DNA from 2 places in the Micromonospora schwarzwaldensis genome. Region 1 is predicted to be linked to the other one. Evidence: predicted binding sites of a transcription regulator. Region 1 holds the regulator's gene; the other holds the start of a gene.
The links. The regulator HspR, encoded in region 1, represses chaperone genes until heat shock. The targets are predictions, from matches to a motif close to TTGAGTNNNNNNNACTCAA.
Positions count from the first base shown of each region.

Region 2: a site for HspR is predicted at 1,222-1,240, ahead of lon (endopeptidase La). Genes of this name have one in related genera too.

Region 1 covers NZ_CP154796.1:6,440,149-6,443,552, reverse strand. The annotation lists gene grpE (nucleotide exchange factor GrpE) at 1-382, shown strand, start outside; gene dnaJ (molecular chaperone DnaJ) at 462-1,652, shown strand; gene VKK44_RS28170 (heat shock protein transcriptional repressor HspR) at 1,677-2,117, shown strand; gene VKK44_RS28165 (hypothetical protein) at 2,315-2,521, shown strand; gene VKK44_RS28160 (hypothetical protein) at 2,596-3,024, opposite strand; gene VKK44_RS28155 (cation:proton antiporter) at 3,193-3,404, opposite strand, start outside.
Region 2 covers NZ_CP154796.1:2,756,678-2,760,081, forward strand. The annotation lists gene VKK44_RS12135 (hypothetical protein) at 1-243, shown strand, start outside; gene VKK44_RS12140 (histone-like nucleoid-structuring protein Lsr2) at 692-1,039, opposite strand; gene lon (endopeptidase La) at 1,263-3,404, shown strand, end outside.

The DNA of each region.
Region 1 (3,404 bases):
CCAACGGGTGTCGGCGGAGTACGCCAACTACCGCAAGCGGGTCGACCGCGATCGCAACCTGGTCCAGGAGCAGGCGACCGGCGGGGTGCTCACCGCGCTCCTGCCGATCCTCGACGACCTCGACCGGGCCCGCGAGCACGGCGACCTGGTGGGCCCGTTCGGCAGCGTGGCCGACCAGCTCACCGCCGCGCTGGGCAAGTTCGGCCTGACCGCGTTCGGCGAGCAGGGCGACCCGTTCGACCCGACCCGGCACGAGGCGGTGGCGCACCAGACCTCCGCCGACGTGACCGAGCCGACCTGCGTGCAGGTCATGCGCCGGGGTTACCAGCTCGGCGAGCGCCTGCTGCGGCCGGCCCTGGTCGCGGTCGCGGACCCGGAGTAGTGCCGACCCGCGACGTCCCGCCCGCCCGCCTCGGGCGGGCGGGACGACCGGGGTTCGACCCGTGGAAGGGGGTGGACCGGTGAGTTCCAAGGACTGGATCGAGAAGGACTACTACGCCGCGTTGGGCGTGGACAAGTCCGCCTCCTCGGACGAGATCAAGAAGTCGTACCGGAAGCTGGCCCGGGAGTCGCATCCGGACCACAACCCCGGTGATGCCGGGGCCGAGGAGCGGTTCAAGACCGTCTCCGAGGCGTACGCGGTGCTCGGCGACGAGAAGAAGCGTCGCGAGTACGACGAGATGCGGTCGCTCTTCGGCTCGGGCGCGTTCCGGCGCGGCGCCCGCGGCGCGGGCCAGCCCGGTGGCGCGCCGTTCGACGTCTCCGACCTGTTCGGCGGCGGTGCCGGCGGTGGCGGCGACGCCCGGTTCGGCGGTGGCGGCGGCTTCACCGACCTGTTCAGCACGATCTTCTCCGGTGGCGGTGCCGGCGGCGGGGCACGCCGGCCCGGCCCGGCCCGGGGCCGGGACGTCGAGGCCGAGGTGGCGCTGGACTTCTCCGACGCGGTCCGCGGCGTCACCCTGCCGCTGACGCTGCGCGCACCCGGAGTCTGCGACACCTGCCACGGCAACGGCGCGAAGCCGGGCACCACGCCGGTGACCTGCCCGGTCTGCCACGGCGCCGGCGTGACCACCCGCAACCAGGGGTCGTTCAGCTTCTCCGAGCCGTGCCGCAACTGCCAGGGCGTCGGCACCATCGTCGAGGAGAAGTGCCCGGAGTGTCACGGCACCGGCGGGGTCACCAAGACCCGCACGCTGACCGTGCGCTTCCCGGCCGGGGTGGCCGACGGCCAGCGGATCCGGCTGGCCGGTCGCGGCGAACCCGGCGAGCGGGGCGGCCCGGCGGGCGACCTGTTCGTGCACGTGAAGGTCCGTCCCGACGAGCTGTTCGGGCGCACCGGGGACGACCTGACCCTGAACGTCCCGATCACGTACGCCGAGGCGGTGCTCGGCACCGACCTGCGGGTGCCGACCCTGGACGGCACGGTGACGTTGCGGGTGCCACCGGGTACACCCGCCGGGCGGGTGCTGCGGGCCCGCGGCAAGGGCGTCGTACGCAATGACGGCCGCGCCGGTGACCTGCTGGTCACGCTCGACGTGGTGGTCCCGGCGAAGGTGTCGGACGAGGCGCGGGCGGCGCTGGAGACCTTCGCGGCACAGACTCCGCCCGCCGCGCGGGAACATCTCGACGCGCGGGTACGTCGATTCAGTTGACGGCGGCAGCGGAGGTGAGCGGGCATGTCGGAGGAGTACGTCGGCTCGGGTGACCCGGCCTACGAAGCCAAGATTCTGATGATCTCGGTGGCGGCGCGGATGGCGGGCATGCACCCCCAGACGCTGCGCCAGTACGACCGGCTGGGCCTGGTGCAGCCCGGCCGGGCGGCCGGCGGCGGTCGCCGGTACAGCGTCCGGGACGTGGTGCTGCTCCGCGAGGTGCAACGGCTCAGCCAGGACGACGGGATCAACCTGGCCGGGGTCAAGCGGATCATCGGGCTGGAGCGGCTGCTGGAGGAGGCGCAGCAGCGGGTGGCCCGGCTGGAGGCGGAGCTGGACGCCGCGTACCGGCGGATCGCCGAGCTGGAGTCGCTGGGTGGCTTCCCGCGCGGCGACCTGGTGCCCACCAACCGCACCTCCACCGCGCTCGTGGTCTGGCGTCCCCGCCGCACCCCCGACCGCTGACGCTCGCTACCCGCGCTCGTCCGAAGGCCGGCCCGCCCGCTGTTCCCGGGGCGGCCGGCCTTCTGCCGCTCCGCTTCCCCGTCCCGCTCCCGCGACGCGGAGGTCGCCGAAACGGGGGTGCGGCGGGATGCGTTCCACTACGCTTGCACTCAGGGGATAAACGCCCTGAAACGGAATCCGGGCTGGCGGGGGGAGCCATGGCGGAACCGGCGAAGAAAGTGGCGGAACGCGCGGAGGAACGCCTGGAGAAGGTGGCCGAGAACGTCAAGGAGCGATTCGACCGGGTCACCGAGGGTCGCTTCAGTGACAAGGTCAAGGAAGGGCGCTTCGCCGACCAGACCGACCACGGAGTGGACCGCGCCAGGGACGACGAGCGGCGCAAGAAGCAGGGCGGATCGGCCTGACGGTCCGCCGACGACCGGGCCGGGACCCACGGGGGGTCCCGGCCCGTCTCGATCGACACCAGCTCGCAGCTCGCCTAGAGGCGGCGGTTCTCGCGGACCAGGCCGCCCTCGCACCAGTCGCGGTAGACGAAGAGATCCGGGCGGGCGAGCAGCACCCGGCTGTTGTGCGCCCAGTTGCGCATCAGGTCGTCGCCGGTCCGTTCGGCCTGCTCGACCAGCTTGCGGAAGCGGCGTTTCGGGTGCGCCCGGAAGTTCGTCCGGATGCCGTCGGCGGCGTAGATGTAGAGGCAGTGCAGCGCGAACCGGCGGGCCGGGCAGGACCGGTCCATGGCCAGGTCGAACAGCGTCTGCACCAGGTGGTCACCGGCGACCAGCAGGTCCCAGTCCGGCGGCATGGAGGCCAGCGGCACCGAGTCCGGCTGGTACGCCCAGGCCCGCAACTCGGCGGGCGAGGGGTCGACCGGGTTGGCGAAGCCGTGGAACGTCTCTTCCTGCACGCTCACCGGCCGACCTTCCGCTGACGCTGGCGGGGGCACCGGCCACCCGCGGACCCTGGCTGCTGGGGCGACACGTTAACGCGGTTCGGCGGAGCAGTGGTAGACCTTCCCGGGATCAATTTGACAACCGTTGGCCGGGCCGACCGGCTGAGCAGCCGATCAGCCCGGCCCAGGTCAGTCGCCCACCGGCACCGTGGCCGTCGACCGGGCGGCGGCGGCACGTCGGCGCAGCCACTGCTTGAACCACGGAGTGTCCGTCAACCGGGCGAGCAGCGGACCGGTCACCACCGTGATCAGCACGTACGCGGTGGCGAGCGCGGCCAGCTTCGGCTCCACCGGGTAGACGGCGGAGACGGCCAGCCCGGCGATGACGATGGAGAACTCGC
Region 2 (3,404 bases), 3.3 Mb from region 1:
CGGATGCTCGGCAGCACCCGGCAGCCCCCGAACCCGCAGGATGTGCCGGCCTTCTTCGTCGCCACCGAGGACGGCCGGGGCGGTAACCAGCCGGACGACGTGCTGATCCAGATCCCGGGCCTGCCGGACTCGGGCCTGGCCCAGTGCTCGGTCTGGGCCGGTGACGGCTCGCACCGGATCCCGATGATGGAGCGGGCGAACCAGACCCCCGCCATCGACGTGGTGCGCATCCAGGTCAACTGACCCGTACGCCGACGGCCGGAGCCGCCCGGGCACACCCCCGGGCGGCTCCGGCCGGTTTGTCGGGCGCTGGCGTCGGTGGGGCCGCTCGAACTGGGTCGTTGGTGCTATCGCGTCGGCCGCGCGGCACGTCGCTCGCCGCCCGGCACGGAAGCACGCCGCAGGGGTGACACGCCCGACCGCCCGGCGGTTGGCATGCCGGTGCCGGCGGACGGTGTGGCGGGCCGGGCCGGGCCGCTCGGGCGGCGGCCCCGGTACCGGCCACGGGACCCGCGCGCCGGACCGGTCGTCGCCGGTGGGCATCCGCGGCGGCCGGGGGTACGCACCGGCGCGCCGAGAAAGTTGATGCCGTGCTGATGCTGCGGGATGAAAATTGTCGACCAAGAAAGTCGGTCGGGGCCCCGCTGATTCCCAGCGTGGCCCCGTGGCGCCCGACGGTGAACCGCAGGCCTCAGCGGCTCTTGTACGCCTCCACCACGGAGACCGGGATGCGTCCGCGCTCGGAAATCTCGTAGCCGTTCTTGGCGGCCCATTCGCGGATGGCGCGGTTCTGCTCGCGGTCCATTCCCGAGGTGCTCGGCCGGGTGGTGCGTCGGGCCGCGCGGCCGGCGTCGACGGGTCCGCGGCCGATGCGCCGGCCAGCGTTGATGTACGGGTCCAGCGCTTTACGCAGGACACCCGCGTTCTCGTCGGAGACGTCGATCGTGTATGCCACGCCGTCCAGGCTGAACTCGACGGTCCGATCGGCCTTTCCGCCGTCGAGGTCGTCCGTCAGAACGGTGATTACTTTCCTTGCCATCGCCATTACTCCCTGTGTCGGGCGGGGTGTGGCTAAGAGTTTGGCCTACCTGGTGGTAATTCCGCAACAATAACCGACACTTTGCATTCGGCGGGTCGTGTAAACGATGGACCGGCAATAGGGCCGACGGTGGACGGACGTGGCGTGGGTCACATGCTGGAACAAGGGCCACGGTTTGTTACTTGAGTCAGACACGCTCAACCAACGTGATGGCAGGTGTTCGATGGCAACTCTTCCGGTACTTCCCCTGACCGACGCCGTCCTGCTGCCCGGGATGGTCGTCCCGGTGACCCTCGACCCGACCACCCAGGCCGCGGTCGACGCGGCCCGCGCCACCGGCGACAAGACGTTGCTGGCGGTGCCCCGCATCGACGGCGAGTACGGCTCCGTCGGCGTGGTCGCCACCATCGAGAAGGTGGGCCGGCTGCCCAGCGGTGAGCCGGCGGCCGTGGTGCGCGGCATCGCCCGCGCCCGCATCGGCTCCGGCGTGCCCGGTCCCGGCGCGGCCCTCTGGGTCGAGGCGACGACCCTCGACGAGCCCGCTCCGGCCGGCCGCGCCCGCGAGCTGGCCCGCGAGTACCGGGCGCTGATGACCTCGGTGCTCCAGCAGCGCGGCGCCTGGCAGGTCATCGACGCCATGGAGCGGATGACCGACCTCTCCGAGCTGGCCGACTCGGCCGGCTACGCGCCCTGGCTCAGCCTGGCGCAGAAGACCGAACTGCTCGCCGCGCCGGACGTCACCGCCCGGCTGGAGCTGCTGGTCGGCTGGGTGAAGGAGCACCTGGCCGAGCAGGAGGTCACCGAGCAGATCAACACCGACGTCCGCGAGGGGCTGGAGAAGTCCCAGCGGGAGTTCCTGCTCCGGCAGCAGCTCGCCGCGATCCGCAAGGAACTCGGCGAGGACGAGCCGGACGGCTCCGCCGACTACCGCGCCCGGGTCGAGTCGGCCGACCTGCCGGACACGGTTCGCGAGGCGGCGCTGCGCGAGGTCGGCAAGCTGGAGCGGGCCAGCGACGCCTCACCCGAGGCGGGCTGGATCCGTACCTGGCTGGACACGGTCCTGGAGATGCCGTGGAACACGCGTACCGAGGACCACACCGACCTGGCCGCGGCCCGGGCGGTGCTCGACGCGGACCACGCCGGCCTGGCCGACGTGAAGGACCGCATCCTGGAGTACCTCGCGGTGCGCAACCGCCGCGCGGAGCGCAACCTCGGTGTGGTCGGCGGACGCGGCTCCGGCGCGGTGCTCGCCCTGGCCGGCCCGCCCGGCGTCGGCAAGACCAGCCTGGGCGAGTCCGTGGCCCGGGCGCTCGGCCGCACCTTCGTCCGCGTCTCGCTCGGCGGGGTCCGGGACGAGGCCGAGATCCGCGGTCACCGGCGCACCTACGTCGGCGCGCTGCCCGGCCGCATCGTGCGGGCGCTGCGCGAGGCCGGCTCGATGAACCCGGTCGTGCTGCTCGACGAGGTCGACAAGCTGGCCGTCGGTTATGCCGGCGACCCGGCGGCGGCCCTGCTGGAGGTGCTCGACCCGGCACAGAACCACACCTTCCGCGACCACTACCTCGAGGTCGACCTCGACCTGTCCGACGTGCTGTTCCTCGCCACCGCCAACGTGGTGGAGAGCATCCCCGGCCCGCTGCTGGACCGGATGGAACTCGTCACGCTCGACGGGTACACCGAGGACGAGAAGGTGGCCATCGCCCGGGACCACCTGCTGCCCCGGCAGCGGGAGCGGGCCGGGCTGACCGCCGACGAGGTGACCGTCGCCGACGAGGCGCTGGCGCTGATCGCCGGGGAGCACACCCGGGAGGCCGGCGTCCGGCAGCTCGAACGCGCGCTGGCGAAGATCCTGCGCAAGGTGACGGTGGCGTTGGCGTCCGACCCGGCCCCGGTCCGTGTCGACACCGGCAACCTGGTTCGCTACCTGGGCCGGCCCAGGTTCACCCCGGAGTCCGCCGAGCGCACGGCCGTGCCCGGCGTGGCGACCGGCCTGGCCGTCACCGGCGCCGGCGGGGACGTGCTCTTCATCGAGGCCACCAGCATGGAGGGCGAACCGGGTCTGACCCTCACCGGTCAGCTCGGGGACGTCATGAAGGAGTCGGCGCACATCGCGCTCTCCTACCTGCGCTCCAACGGACGACGCCTCGGCATCGACCCGAACGCCCTCGCCGGGCGGCGGATCCACGTGCACTTCCCGGCGGGCGCGGTGCCGAAGGACGGCCCCAGCGCCGGCATCACCATGGTCACCGCGCTGGCGTCCCTGGCCACCGGCCGGCCGGTCCGGCCCGAGTTCGGGATGACCGGCGAGGTGACGCTCTCCGGCCGGGTGCTGCCCATCGGCGGCGTGAAGCAGAAGCTGCTCGCC